2 regions of the Viridibacillus sp. FSL R5-0888 genome follow, and region 2 is predicted to be linked to the other one. Evidence: riboswitches for the same ligand, from Rfam matches in the RefSeq annotation. Region 2 holds a riboswitch; the other holds the start of a gene.
What was found. A riboswitch is a leader RNA that binds a small molecule or an ion and turns the genes downstream of it on or off. The one in region 2 is predicted to bind S-adenosylmethionine.
Positions count from the first base shown of each region.

Region 1: it holds a riboswitch for S-adenosylmethionine, as region 2 does, so the genes downstream of both, MKY02_RS20485 (acyl-CoA dehydrogenase family protein) here and metK (methionine adenosyltransferase) in region 2, are expected to answer to the same signal.

Region 1 covers NZ_JBBPAU010000001.1:4,154,773-4,162,925, forward strand. Annotated here, with positions in the region: gene MKY02_RS20480 (betaine/proline/choline family ABC transporter ATP-binding protein) at 1-672, opposite strand, end outside; SAM riboswitch class I at 1,017-1,119, shown strand; gene MKY02_RS20485 (acyl-CoA dehydrogenase family protein) at 1,231-2,406, shown strand; gene MKY02_RS20490 (transporter substrate-binding domain-containing protein) at 2,442-3,308, shown strand; gene MKY02_RS20495 (amino acid ABC transporter permease) at 3,393-4,100, shown strand; gene MKY02_RS20500 (amino acid ABC transporter permease) at 4,113-4,826, shown strand; gene MKY02_RS20505 (amino acid ABC transporter ATP-binding protein) at 4,844-5,599, shown strand; gene MKY02_RS20510 (disulfide oxidoreductase) at 5,654-6,058, opposite strand; gene MKY02_RS20515 (DsbA family protein) at 6,048-6,698, opposite strand; gene MKY02_RS20520 (M56 family metallopeptidase) at 6,752-7,600, opposite strand; gene MKY02_RS20525 (BlaI/MecI/CopY family transcriptional regulator) at 7,604-8,017, opposite strand.
Region 2 covers NZ_JBBPAU010000001.1:896,898-905,050, reverse strand. Annotated here, with positions in the region: gene MKY02_RS04530 (LLM class flavin-dependent oxidoreductase) at 1-431, opposite strand, end outside; gene MKY02_RS04525 (alanine/glycine:cation symporter family protein) at 663-2,117, opposite strand; gene MKY02_RS04520 (alpha/beta hydrolase) at 2,327-3,124, opposite strand; gene MKY02_RS04515 (gamma carbonic anhydrase) at 3,246-3,758, shown strand; gene metK (methionine adenosyltransferase) at 3,931-5,127, opposite strand; SAM riboswitch class I at 5,391-5,509, opposite strand; gene pckA (phosphoenolpyruvate carboxykinase (ATP)) at 5,712-7,298, shown strand; gene MKY02_RS04500 (hypothetical protein) at 7,457-7,915, opposite strand; gene MKY02_RS04495 (alpha/beta hydrolase family protein) at 7,920-8,153, opposite strand, start outside.

The DNA of each region.
Region 1 (8,153 bases), 3.3 Mb from region 2:
TAGGATATTGTCAGGAGTATCAAATTGGATAACTTGGCCACTATGCATTATGCAAATACGATCTGCCAATTTAATCGCTTCGTCCATATCGTGCGTGACGAAAATTACTGTTTTACCAAGACGTTGCTGTAAATCTTTCATCAAGTCTTGTAGCGTGTCACGAGTAATAGGGTCTAATGCGCCGAATGGTTCGTCCATTAAGATAATGTCTTGGTCTGCGGCTAATGCCCGGAGCACGCCGATACGCTGTTGTTGACCACCAGATAATTGCGCGGGATATAGATCGAGATAGCTTTGAGGTAAATTAACAAGTTCAATGAGGCGTTCTGCTGTTTGATCTTTCTTTTCTTTTGTCCATTTTAACAATTTAGGTACAAGCGTAATATTTTCACGAATGGTCATATGTGGCATAAGACCGATTTGTTGAATAACATATCCAATACTCCTACGAAGTGCTACGGGGTTCTTTTTCGCTAAATCTTCCCCTTCTAAGTATATGGTGCCTTTGGTTGGTTCTATCATTCTATTAATCATACGCATGGCAGTCGTTTTCCCACTTCCACTTGTACCGATAAAGGCGACAAATTCACCGCGTTCTATTTCAATATTCATATCATCAACGGCTTTCTTTCCACCCCTATATACTTTCGATAAATTCTCTATCTTTAGCATAAGTATTCCCCCTCAAATTTTATAACCTAAGTTCTTTTACCCACTATCGATAGACATTAAACCTCAAAAAATAAAAATATTGAAAATATTTACTTGATTGTATAATTCATCACAATTTCCAACTGTATGAATGTGCTTGTTTCAATACGTCAAATGCTTTGATTCCTTGCAATCTACTGATCATTGATAATTAAAATCCTTCATTTATATCCAATAGAATTTATCTCATTTTAAATTGTAATCTTAGGTTCTTTTCTATAACTTTTAATCCCTACAAAAATACTTTGTTTTTCATATTGACTTTCATCTTTAGAAAAAGTAAGATAATTGAAACAATAGAATATTACTTATCATGAGAAGCTAAGGGACTGGTCCGATGAAGCTTCAGCAACCACTGTATAACAGAATGGTGCTACTTCCAGCAAGAGAAATCTTGACAGATAAGGGTGCATACACAACATTTAAGCTCCCTCTATTATAAATGGGGGATTTTTTATACCTTCAATACATAGTAATTCTATAAGAATTATAAACTTAGAAAAGACGAGGGGATTTATTATGAAAGAGATATTTATAAGAACAGAGCTACAACGACAATGGTTAGATAAGCTAGCGTTGCTTCAAGACCAAATTACAGGTAGCGCCGCAACTGTAGATGAATTATCTATCTTTCCTAAAGAGAGCTTTAGCCTGCTACGCGAAATTGGCTATCCTGCAATCACTTTGCCGAAAGAATTTGGTGGCGAAGGATTTTCAGTTTACGATATGGTCCTTCTACAAGAAACACTTGCAAGCTACGATGAGAATACTTCACTTTCAATGGGCTGGACTTTAGGAGTTGTGGGTGAATTGTATCAGGAGAAATTGTGGTCAGATGACAAGCTTAATTTTTTTGCAAACGAAGTACAAAATGGCGCCATTGTGAATCGTTCTGTAAGTGAGGCACGCACTGGCAGCCCCACTCGAGGCGGGCGTCCTGGAACAACTGCAGTTCGTTCTGAAATAGGGTGGCTTATAAATGGACGCAAAATTTTCACAACGGCTTCCCCTGTTTTAGATTATTTTTTAACTTCTGCTTGGATTGAAGAAAAACAACAAGTCGGGTTCTTTTTAATTCATAAAGATACAGCAGGGGTATCTATTGAAGAAACGTGGGATGTTATGTCGATGCGCGGCACATCAAGTCACGACTTAATATTACAAAATGTTAAAGTAAGTGACTCGGATTTAGTCGAATTACCAAATCATCCAAGCGGAGGTAAAATCAACGGCTGGTTGTTGCATATTCCTGCAACATATTTAGGCATAGCACAAGCAGCTCGTGATTATGCGGTTCACTTCGCAAATCATCATCAACCAAATAGCTTAAATTCACCGATCAGCTCATTACCAAATGTGCAGCATCAATTAGGTGAAATTGAGTTAAAACTTCAGCAATCTAGATTTGTCTTATATGGTACAGCAGAAGCTTATGACGACCCAAAACGAAGAGACTCATTGAGCAATGAAATTGCCGTTGCCAAACATACAGTGACTAATGCAGCCATTGATATCGTTGATAAAGCTATGAGAGTAGTAGGTGCAAAAAGTTTACAAAACGCTAATCCATTACAACGATATTACCGGAATGTCCGTGCGGGTCTACACAATCCTCCAATGGATGATATGACTATTACAAAATTAGCATTAACAGCTATTGAAGAAGAAAAGAAAAAGAATTCGATTGTGAATTAATAATAAAAAAATAAACTTAAAAGGGGTTTTAAGATATGTTCAGTAAAAAACTATTAAAATTTGCAGCAGTCGGTATTACTTCAATAGCAATTTTAGCTGGTTGCTCTACAAGTGAAGCATCCGATTCTAAAGATAAAGGAAATTCCTCTAAAGTACGTACCGTGAAAGTTGCCTTTGACCAAGCGAGTAAGCCAATTTCATATATTGACGACCAAGGTAATCCAACTGGATACGATGTAGAAGTGATGAAGCTAGTAGATGAATTATTACCAGACTATAAATTTGAATATGTAGGCACGACTAGTGACGACCTATTGATTGGTGTCGAACAAGGTAAATACCAAGTCGGTGTCAAAAATGCCTTCTTCACAGAAGAGCGTACAGAAAAATTCATCTACCCTAAAGAGTTCCTTGGCTTAAGTAGTGCAGGTTTAGTATTACGTAAAGAGGATGAAAATATTAAGTCGTTAAAAGACTTTGCATCAGCAGGTTACTCTCTAGCACCAATCGCTGCTAATAATGCTCAATATACAGTCATCGATGAATACAACAAAAAAAATCCAGATAACAAAGTAAAACTAAAAGCTGGAGATGCTTTCACTATCGATATTGTTCAATGGGTCAATGAAGGTCGAGTAGATGGTGGTGTAATGATTGAAGGTCCTTTTAACCAACAAGTTACAGCCAAAGACGGTGCTTATCATAAATTAGAAAATGACATTGTGTACAACGAATTTGCAGTAATTAAAACATGGCCACTATACAACAAAAAAGAACAGAAATTTGCAGATGCATACGACAAAGCTATAAAACAAATTAAAGAAGAACAAAAAACAAATGAACTAAGCAAAAAATTCTACGACCGTGATTTATTTGAAGTACTTGAGCAAGTGGAACGTTAATTGCTTATGCATACGTAACGTCCTTAGGCTGTTGAGTCATTACACTCAACAGCCTTTCCAATACAAAACGAAAATGGTGAGCATATGGAAAAATATTTTGATGCATCTTACATCTGGGAGTCACTCCCTATTTTACTCCCCTTTCTAAAGGTGACATTTATGATAGCAGGTCTGTCCATTTTACTAGGTTCTTTTTTCGGTTTATTACTTGCGATAGCCAAACTGAGTAGCAGTAGAATTGCTCAAAAACTTGCAAACGGCTATACAACTATCATGCGTTGTACACCTTCAATCGTCTTACTATTTCTCGTTTATTATGGTGTACCTGCATTAGCTGAAAATTTCGGCCTCAATTTGCATGATATTGATACAGCCATATTTGTTATCGTAACTTTCACACTACAATTTGCAGCCATTATGTCAGAAGTAATTCGTTCTTCTTACGGTTCAATTGACAAGGGCCAATACGAAGCAGCTGTTAGTGTAGGCCTAACACCTTTTCAGGCCTATCGTCGTATTATTTTTCCACAAGCTTTAGTTGTAGCACTCCCCAATCTTGGTAACGGTATGATTGCCTTATTACAAGAAGGTGCACTTGCTTATACTATCGGGCTTATTGATGTCGTTGGAAAAGCTAATCTCATTATCGCCAGCAATATAAATGCACATGCTCTCGAAATTTTTATCGCTTTAGCAATCATCTACTGGGTATTGTCATTGATCATCGAAAAATTCTTCTCAATTCTAGAGAAATTCTTTAGTAAAGGTAAAAAAACTTTGGAGACAACATAAGGAGGTACGCGCATGTCTGAAGGATTAAATTATAATTTTTTGATTGATACATTTTTCGTCGCATTGTCTGGCGTACCAGTGGCCCTACTCGTGACTATTGTTTCTTTACTGATTGCTATACCTCTTGCGTTTTCACTCGCTTTAACACGTATTTATCGAATACCTTTTATACAACGTTTAACTCAAGTGTACGTATCTTTTGTACGAGGTACACCTATTATTATTCAAATCTTCATCGTCTATAGTAGCGTTCCATTAATTTTAACCGCACTATTTAAAAAATATGATATTGCTATTGATGTCTATAAAATCCATCCAATTTGGTACGCCTTTATCGTCTTTTCATTTAGCACTACTGCCATTTTAATCGAGATTTTCCGTTCTGCACTGAGCACAGTCAACAAAGGACAGTTAGAAGCTGCACATTCGGTAGGCTTAACGACTTATCAAGCATACCGACGCATCATCATTCCACAAGCACTTGTGGTAGCACTACCGAATATTTGTACAGCAACCGTCAACCTCATCAAAGCTACTTCCCTTGGTTACGCAATGTCTTTACAGGAAATCACATTGAAAGCTAAGGTTGCTGCAAACGTAGGTTACAACTATGTTGAAGCATATATAGATATATTCATCGTGTACTTAATCTTATGTAGTGTTGTCGAATATGGATTTAAATTGTATGAAAAACACTTACGGAAATATAAATTAGCAAATGCTTAAAACTGGGGTGTGATAATATGTTAAATATTAAAAATGTGCATAAATCATTTGGCAATAATGAAATATTAAAAGGTGTCGACTTATCCATTGATAAGGGGGATGTTGTCGTCATCTTAGGTCCTAGTGGTTCCGGTAAAACGACTTTACTCCGTTGCCTTAACTTTTTAGAAAAGGCAGATCAAGGTCATGCTACTTTCGGAGAAATTGATGTAGATTTACATGATGCAAAGAAAAAAGATATTCATGCTATTCGACAGAAAATTGCATTTGTCTTTCAAAACTACAACCTATTTAACAATAAAACTGCACTTGAAAACGTCATAGAAGGCCTTATTATTGGACGTAAAGTGCCAAAAAATGAAGCTATTGAAATCGGTAAAAAAGCTTTAAGTAAAGTTGGTCTTACCGACAAATATGATGCTTATCCAAGCCAACTGTCAGGTGGACAACAACAACGAGTTGGTATTGCACGTGCAGTTGCTTTGAATCCTGATATTATTCTTTTTGATGAACCTACATCTGCTCTAGATCCAGAGCTTGTTGGTGAAGTACTAGCTGTTATGAAGAATATCGCCAATGAAGGTACAACAATGCTTGTAGTTACTCATGAGATGTCCTTTGCTAAAGATGTAGCTAACCGCGTTATCTTTATGGATGGTGGCGTTGTCGTTGAGGAAGGTAATCCTCATGAAATTTTCGTTAAACCTAAAGAAGAACGTACGAAGAAATTTTTAAAACGTGTGCTACCTGAAGATTATTCATTCTTTATTTAAATTAAAAAACGCCCACCTCTAAGTTTTATAAGAGGTGGGCGTTTTCTAATTTATTTATTTACGTTTCCATAGTACTAACATCGAAATTGTAATCAATGTAAAACCGATAAAAGATAAAAATGGAATCGTTACAAAGCCAAACCAATTAATATATTGCCCTGAGCAAGGTACTCCATTTGTGCATGTACTGAACTCATGCATGGATGGTATCTTTTGTAATGCATAATGATAGCCAGAGAGAAGCATCCCAAAAGTCGACATTGGAAGCACATATTTATAAATCGCTTTATCATTCCTATAAAATGCCATCCCTAAGAAAAAGACAAGTGGGTACATTAATATACGCTGATACCAACAAAGTGTACATGGGATAAAACCCATTTTTTCACTAAAAAACAAACTACCCATCATGGCTATAATCGACGTTATCCAGCCAAAGAGGAGTGCTTTATTTACCATTAGCAGTCGCCTCTTCTACCATTTTCACAAAATCATCGTATGTGTTTCCAGTGAATTGCTTGCCATCAATATAGATAGTTGGTGTTGATTGGACACCGAGATTTTTTGCCATTTGCATATCTTTATCCCATGCTTCTTGTCCCGCATTTTCACCAAAAGCTTTCATTACCTTTTTAGTTTCTTTCTCAGTGGCTATTTCAGATAATGCATCTTCTAAAAAGTCCTCAGTATATAAATCTACTTTTTCATAAGATAAATCTGTTGGTTGTTTACTGAACATTAGTTCATGGAAAGCCCAAAACTTCTCATTTCCCAATTCTTTATAGACCGTTTCGGCAAATTTGGCTGAACGATTGGAATCGACATTAATAAAAGAATAATTCACAAAGTAAAACTTGGCTTTCCCTGTTTCAACAAGGTCTTTATTAATAATAGGAAACAGTCGATCATTGAAGTCTTTACAACTTGGGCATTTATAATCACCAAATTCAACAATATCTACGGGTGCTGATGCTTCACCTAAAAACGGTTGCCCTTTATAATCAATTTCTGCCGATTTTTCTGCAGAATTCGTTAAAAAAATAATACCTACGATACAAACTACTACTATACCTACAAACCAAAATATTTTCTTAGACATTAATAAGCACTCCTAATCAAGACTACATTACGTAGTGTATTGGGGTAAAAAATTTACGCCAAGGCGTAAATAAATAAAGAACAAATAAAGCTAAAAACTGCTAAAGAGATTACTAACATTTTCACTGGTAAATTCCATTGAATTTCTCTTAACGGATCTAAAATAAAGCCAATTCGATAGTTAACAGATGTATCTGCAAATGATGCATAAGAAAAAGGCATTTTTTCATACTTACTTACTTTTAACATCTTCAACAAGGCACTACCCAAGTGGACAGATGTCTGCTGTTTTTCAATAGCATATTCATCTGCTAGTAATTCTTTCATGATTTTATATTTCTGATTACACCAATCTAAAATCGGAATATACCACATTGTAGATGAACAGAGTTCCATTAAAAAGATTTTAAGTGGATCTCGATTTTCCTTATGGTACATCTCGTGTGAAATAACCGCTTCTAACTCTTCGTCAGATATAAGATTCATCAAACCTGTTGATAAGACGATCTTTGGTCTTATAAACCCAATAGTAAGTGCTAATGGTGTAGGATGAGAAATGACAAGCAATACCTCTTTACCTTGGCTATATATACAATTCATATTGAGTGTAAGCATATTCTCTCTATATTGCTTAAATCTCTTTTTCATACGAATAGCATGATAGAATTGAGATCCTATTTTCCATATAGTCAAAATCAGTGTATAGCCGACCAGTATATCAAGTATATAGTCCAGTGAAGACAATCCTGCTATCCTCATCCAGCTATGACAGACGGCTACAAGATTGTATTGAACAGTCCAACCAGCTATCTTTGCTACGAAATATAAACCCATTTCTAAAAAAATAATTCCCGAAATAATGAGTGATACGATGAGGGTGATAGACGAGTGACGTTTGTACATACGTTACATGTCCTTTTTCAGTTCTTTAATTTTTTTCTCAAGCATAGCTACAAGATCATCATCGACATCTTCTAATGCATCAAGCATATGGCTAACTACAACATTACCAAACTCGTCAATTAGCTCATTAGTCATTTCTTTAGATTGTGTATTCAAAAAGTCATCTCTCGAGAGAACTGGCTTATACAAAGACGATCTACCTTCTGTTCTCTTTTGAAGAATTCCCTTTTCTACTAATCGATTCATGACTGTCATGACTGTGTTAAAGTTCGTCAACTTTTCTTGATCAAGTGTTTGTTGAACATCTTTGATGGTCATTTCTACATCGTTCCATAAAATGTCCATAATCTTTGCTTCTAGAGGGCCAAAAAAACGATTTAACCCACTTTCGTTCATTTTGAATTTTCGAATCCTCACGACTTGTTCACCTCACATTACTCATTGTAGTGTTACGTCTATTTCCAGTCAAGAATTGTTAACCAAATACTATTTATTAACATCATTTATCATCTTTAATTATTAAATATATTATGAATTCATTAAATTTGAGGGT
Region 2 (8,153 bases):
TGCAAATACATAAGTAAATCATCAATCTGATTAGGGAACTGATTGACATCACGAAAATTCCCATCATGTAAAGCATGAGTTGCACGTGGCATTCCTCCTGGTGCTCTTCCCATCCCTGCATCTATACGCCCTGGGTATAAGGCTTCTAATAACTTAAAATTCTCTGCAACTTTATACGCTGAGTAATGTGGTAGCATTACACCACCTGATCCAATGCGAATGCTCTTAGTTACTGACGCTAAATGAGATATTAATATTTCAGGCGATGAACCCGCTAAAGTTGTTGTATCATGATGTTCTGAAACCCAGAATCTTGAATATCCCCATTCTTCAGCCTTTTGCGCTAAAACAGTTGTTTGTCGCAATGCCTCGACAGCATTGGAACCTTCAGAAATGGGTGACTGGTCTAATATACTTAATCGAATGTCCAAAAAATCGCCTCCTAGCTAAAGATTACCGAATCTTATAAAATAACACCAATAAAAAGTACTAAGGGCATTTGAGGTACCTTTAGTGCTTTTTATTGTATGTAAACCTAAAAAAGCGCCTCTTAAGTCGTTGTCAGACTAAGAGACGCTCTACTATATTATAAAACTTTGACATTTTTATATGCATACATAATTTCATTATCGGACAAATCGAGTCAGATATCAGTTAAACTCTTATTTTCTTTCTTTATTTCTTTGTTCCCAAAACTCAGCATTTTTAATACCTAATTTAACGGGATCAAATTGAGGATCGATTCCCTGCTTTTTCTGCTCTTCATAATCTTTTAATGCTATTATAGACGGTTTCACCAAGAACAATAGTGCTATGATATTGACCCAAACCATTAGACCAAGACCAATGTCACCTAAAACCCAAGCTAAATCCGATGTTCGAACGGCACCATAGAAAGTAGTAGCAAGAATAATAATTTGCACGATGCGTATGCCGACTTTCTGCCGCTTCCCTTCAAACATATAAGCAATATTCGTTTCAGCAATGTAATAATAAGCCATTGTCGTTGTAAAAGCAAAGAAGAATAATGCAATGGCAACAAAGCCCGAGCCTACTCCAGCACCAGGGAATGCACTATCTACAGCTGCTTGCGTATAGGCTGTCCCTGCGATAACCCCTGGGGCATTTTCAACTAAATATTCACCTTTACCATCATCTAATTGGACATTATACATACCTGAGAATAGAATCATAAATGCTGTTGCAGTACAAACTAAAAATACAGCTAAGTATACAGAAGCCGTCTGTACTAGACCTTGTTTTACTGGGTGAGATATTTCAGCAGCAGCAGCTGGGTGAGGCCCTGTACCTTGTCCAGCTTCACTTGCATAAACACCACGTTTTACTCCCCATGCTATTGCAGCACCTATCATCCCACCAAAAGTAGAATCTAGACCAAACGCACTTCGAATTATTAAAGAAAGTACTTCAGGTACCTTCTCAATATTAATAACAATAATAATGGCTGCAACAAGAAGATACCCTAGTGCCATAAACGGTACGATAAAAGAAGCTACTGAAGCTATACGTTTTACGCCACCTAAAATAATAGCACCCAAAATAACACAAACGACTAAACCTGAAATCCAGTGTTCTATACCAAATGCAGTATACATCGAGTCAGCAATAGCATTTGACTGCACAGTTGGTTGTAAAAATGACATTGCTACAACTGCTGCTACCGCAAAAATCATTCCTAACCAACGCTTCCCTGTACTTTTCTCTATATAAAATGCAGGACCACCACGATAAACACCATTTCTTTTCTCTTTATATATTTGTGCTAAAGTTGATTCTACATAAGCGGTTGCAGATCCGATGAAGGCTATTACCCACATCCAGAAAATTGCACCCGGTCCACCAAATGCAATTGCAGTAGCAGTACCTGCAATATTCCCTGTCCCAACACGACCAGATAGTGCCATGGATAGTGCTTGAAAAGATGATACACCTGCTTCAGATTCTTTCCCACTGAAGATTTGTTTAAACATGTCTTTCAATAAACGGACTTGTACACCTTTTGTTAATATAGTAAATAATAATCCGACAAGTAGAATACCGTAGATCATCCACGGTCCCCATAAAATTTCATAAACACTGGTAATAATGGCTTCCATCTATTGTCCCCCATTGATCATAATAAGTTATTCCATGAATAATATATATTGCCAGTTTCTAATAAAGGAAAATTCATTCTATCGAAATAGCAATTGTTATGTATTATATATCAAAACAATAAAGTTTGGAATATCCCTTATGTGTTATATGACAATTGAAATCGGTTACAAATAAAAAAAGACGGAATTTTGTAAAATTCCGTCAAAATTTAAATGATGTATCCAACTGATTTTAATGTATTAAAGATAAAGCTCTCCATATAAGCATAAATATCTTCGCGTTCAGGTTCTTGGAACAAATCATGATAACAGGCTTTCCATTCCTTATACTGATACTCTGATAAACTTTGTTGAGAAAGCCATTTTTTACCATACGATACATCCGCTATTTTATCGTTGCCACCAGTCATTAATAAAATCGGGATATTTGGAAATACCGTTTGTTGTGATATTCCCTTCATGAAACCATGAAGTTCACGATACCAATTGACAGTTATGACATCATTATAGTAAATATCATCTTTTTCCTCTTTATAAAATTCATAGCTTCTCGTTAAGTGTTTAATATTGATTTCGTGATTGATTTTCAGATTGCCTGTCAGTTTACTTAGACCTGTTAAAGCATTTGATAACTTTGATGGTTGGTGTTTTAAATGCATCCAAGGTGATGTTATTATAATACCTGTACATTCGTATTTGAATTTTTCAACAACATGGATCCCTAATATAGCTCCTAAACCATGTCCCACAACAAATACAGGTAAGTTATATGTTAAAGCTGCTTGCATAAGTTGTTTAACAAATGTTTCGTAACTTTTAAACTCTTCACTATGCACACGTTTATGTCTACTCTCTTCACCATGTCCAGGTAAATCTCCTGAAATAACATGAATACCAGATGTTCTTAAATTTTCGATTAACCATGCATAACGACGATGATGTTCGTATGCACTATGTATAATTACAGCGACAGCTCTTGCTTGGCCATCCGTTTCCCATTTCCACATTACTATCTCACCTCATAAATTCCTACGTATATATTAACGTATTCTGACGATTTCAGTTCCATTCATAGCTTCCTTTTGTTACGATAATAATACATAATAACTTGAAATGAGGCGTTTTTCGATGATTTATCCATTTAGAGACAAAAAACCATCTATTGACCCATCCGTTTTTATCGGTGATAACGTAATTATCACTGGCGATGTTACTATTGGACCTGATTCATCTATTTTTTACAATACAGTTATTCGCGGAGATGTTTCACCTACGATTATCGGACGCAAAGTAAATATCCAAGATTTATGTTGTTTACATCAAAGTCCTGCATATCCACTTATTTTAGAAGACGATGTGACAATTGGACATCAAGTAACATTACATAGCTGTACTATAAAAAGAGGCGCTCTTGTAGGAATGGCTTCAATTATCCTAGATGGTGCTGAGATTGGCGAAGGTGCATTTATAGGTGCCGGTAGTCTCGTTTCGCAAGGTAAGAAAATTCCTCCAAACACATTAGCATTTGGACGCCCTGCAAAAGTTATTAGAGAGTTAACAGAGGAAGATAAAAAAGATATGGACCGTATTGTCAACGAGTATTACGAAAAAGGACAATATTATAAATCACTTCAAAAATAATTCAATCAAGATGCCTGAGTATCGTTTTTCAAACGAATTCTCAGGTTTTTTTAATCTCTTGCTATGAGTTTCTTCTATAATATAATAAAAAACATCCCGAACTACAATTGATTACTTAATAATCAACATGTAACTCGGGATATTTTATGTTATTGTAATTTTTCAGATTGAATTAAAGTCCAGCTTTTTCTTTTAAAACGGCAGCTTTATCTGTAGCTTCCCAAGGAACATTCAAATCTGTACGGCCGAAGTGACCATAAGCAGCTGTTTGTTTGTAGATAGGGCGACGTAAATCAAGCATTTTAATGATTCCAGCTGGGCGTAAATCAAATAATTCACGAACCCATTCAACTAAATTTGTTTCTTTTACTTTACCAGTACCGAAAGTATCGATTGCAATTGAAACCGGTTGTGCAACACCAATTGCATAAGCCAGTTGTACTTCACAACGCTCAGCAAGTTCAGCTGCTACGATATTTTTTGCAACATAACGCGCTGCATAAGCTGCAGAACGGTCAACCTTAGTCGCATCCTTACCAGAGAAAGCACCGCCACCATGACGAGCATATCCACCATAAGTATCTACAATAATTTTGCGTCCCGTTAAGCCTGCATCACCTTTTGGTCCACCTATTACAAAACGACCTGTTGGGTTGATGAAGTATTTTGTTTTCTCGTCTAGTAATTCAGTAGGTACAACTGGAGCAATTACACGTGCTTGTAAATCCTCTTTAATTTGCTCTAACGTTACTTCTGGATCATGTTGAGTTGAAATAACAATTGTATCCACACGAACTGGATGATTATTTTCATCATATTCGATTGTTACTTGTGTTTTACCATCTGGACGTAAATAAGGTAACTCGTTTGTTTTACGAACTTCAGTTAAACGTCTTGCTAATTTATGTGCCAAGCTAATAGGTAGAGGCATTAACTCAGGTGTCTCGTTACATGCATATCCAAACATTAAACCTTGGTCACCTGCACCAATTGCTTCAATATCTTCATCTGTCATTGAACCTTCGCGTGCTTCAAGTGCTTGGTCAACGCCCAATGCGATATCAGCTGATTGCTCACCGATTGCTGTTAAAACAGCTACGTTTTCGCCATCAAAGCCATATTTACCACGTGTATAACCGATTTCCATTACCGTTTCACGAACGATTTTAGGAATATCAACATAAGTTGATGTTGTAATTTCTCCTGCTACTAATACAAGACCAGTTGTAACTGTAGTTTCACACGCTACACGTGCATTCGGGTCTTTTGAAACGATTTCATCTAAAATGGCATCCGAAATTTGATCACAAATTTTATCTGGATGTCCTTCTGTTACACTCTCAGATGTAAACAGTCGACGGTTTGTCATTTGGTTTCCTCCTATTATCTGCGAGATTGCCTCGGAAATGATACGGTACTCATTACCCATGTTAGTTCTTTCCAGTAGGATTGAACGCCAAGCCGTTGCTGCCTTTAACACGAGGATTCTAGAAAGTGCCACTATATATAAATAGAACCGCATAAATTACACATACTTATAAAAAATTTAGGAATTGGTCTATTTTAAATAAAAAAACCCTTCCCCCCATTATTACTAATGAGTGGAAGGGAATAATTCATAAGCACCTTTCACTCTTATCGTTCAAGGATCAAATCCTTGCATCAGATTGAGCACCAGCGCATCACATAAAATCACAATGCAGGTTGCCGGGTTTCATAGGGCCTGACCCTCCACCAGCTCGGGATAAGAGTATCCGTTCAATTTCTCATATTAGAACATTATACCTTAGTTGTCAACACCTTTTTTATTTCTAAAAAAAAGTACAACTTTCATGAAAATTAAATGGTAATTAGTATAGATTATTTAACTAAATGTGTTATACTAATTTCCGAAATGAATTATAAATCCCCTCTAATACGAGGAATAATATAAAAAGGATGGTACGTAAAACGATGAATTCAGTAGAGATTACGAATGAACTGAAGGAATTATTGAAAGGTGATAATATTCTGGAACAACTTTCAGTACCACAATTAACAGAAAAAGCTACTTCACGCGGTGAGGCAATCCTAACTGTTGATGGTGCTGTAAGGGCAGTCACAGGAAAATATACAGGTCGTTCTCCTAAAGATAAATATATGGTTGAAGAAGATAGTTCGAAAGACAAAATTGATTGGGGTAAAGTAAACAGACCAATTTCGTCAGATATCTTCGACTCATTATACACTAAAGTAGTAAACTACTTAAAAGAAAAAGAAGAATTGTTTGTATTTAAAGGTTTTGCAGGTGCAGACCCATCATCTCGTTTAGCTATTCGTGTAGTAAATGAATACGCTTGGCATAACTTATTTGCACACCAATTATTCATTCGTCCTACTGAAGAGGAGTTAGAAACTCATGAAGCTGACTTCACAATCGTTTCTGCTCCAACTTTCAAAGCGGATCCAGCAGTAGACGGTACTGACTCAGAAACTTTCATTATCGTTTCGCTTGAAAAACGTATCATCCTAATTGGTGGAACTGAATACGCAGGAGAAATGAAAAAATCAATTTTCGGTATCATGAATTACTTATTACCACAACAAGGTATTCTTTCAATGCACTGTTCAGCAAACGTTGGTGAAGCAGGCGATGTAGCATTGTTCTTCGGATTATCTGGAACTGGTAAAACAACGTTATCTGCAGATGCAGATCGTAAACTAATCGGTGATGATGAACATGGTTGGTCTGACAACGGTGTATTCAATATCGAAGGCGGTTGCTACGCTAAAACTATCAACCTTTCTAAAGAGAAAGAACCTGAAATTTACAATGCAATTAGTTTTGGTACTGTATTAGAAAACGTAGTAGTGGATGAGGAAACACGCATACCTAACTATGATGATGTTTCGCTAACAGAAAATACTCGTGTTGCTTACCCAATCCAAAATATCGAAAATATTGTTGATCCATCTGTTGCAGGCCATCCTAAAACAATCATCTTCTTAACTGCAGATGCTTTTGGTGTATTGCCTCCAATCAGTAAGTTATCAAAAGAACAAGCAATGTATCACTTCTTAAGTGGTTTCACATCTAAACTAGCAGGTACTGAACGTGGTGTTACTTCACCTGAACCAGTATTCTCAACATGCTTCGGTTCTCCATTCCTACCACTTCCAGCAACAGTTTATGCTGAGATGTTAGGTAACAAAATCGACGAACACGAAGTAAACGTTTTCTTAGTAAACACTGGTTGGACTGGTGGCGAGTACGGTGTTGGTAACCGTATGAAACTTTCTTACACTCGTACAATGGTTCGCGCTGCAATCGATGGTAAACTAAATAACGTCTTTACTGAAAAAGATGCTATCTTCGGTTTAGAAATGCCTGTAGCAATTGAAGGTGTCCCAACTGAAGTATTAAATCCACGTAACGCTTGGGAAGATAAAGAAGCTTATGATCAAAAAGCTTCTGCACTTGCTAACATGTTCCGCGAAAACTTCAAAAAATTCGGTGTTGTTTCAGAAGATATCGTGAAAAACGGCGGTCCTATCGCTTAAATCAATCGAACAAAATCGAACAAATTAGAAAAGACCACTCTCTGAGTGGTCTTTTTATTTTACAATATATACAAATTGTTAAGACCGTTGATTTCCACTACGGTGGACGCTTTCCTCGGGCGGGCTCAAAGCTGCTTCGTCGCTACGCTCCAATCAACTTATTCAACATCATCATCATAAAATACCGCCTCTGTATGAGGATTAGAAAATTGTTGTATCACTTCTTCAGATTGTGCTCCTGTGACCTTATTAAAGCGTACCTCAAAGCCATAATCCCTAACCTCTATTCTGCCTTTCCCATTTTCATCGTAAAAGCGCATAGAGAACCATTTTAATTTCCCCTCTTTATTAGCAGCATGATTATTAAAAAATGCACGATTAGCATCTGTTAGAGGAATTCTTTGAATTTTTATTAGACCTTCATCTTTAGAGACATCCGATATTTTTTCCAACTCTTCAATGACACCATTTTCTTCTTGCCAACTTTGAATCTCTACTTCTACACACTCTTTTACAAATACATCGCAAAGAATTTGCCAAAATAGATATGTTTCCTCAAAACTTGCTCCCACTTTCAATTTTTCCGGGTCGACTGTTATTTTTACATAACCTAGCATTAGTTCACCCCTTTTGGAGTTTCATCCAATTACATGCGCTCTTAACTATTTTGTGATTGACTGCACTAGGGAAAAAATGTGTAAAGTCATTATAATACCATGTTTCAACATGCTTATTAAATGCCTTTAAGCTTTCTTCAAGCAATAATGCATGATGCATTCCAACGTTTTCATCTTTTTTACCATGAATAATTAATATTGGTGCATTTAATTGCTTTATCTTCGCAATTGGTGAACG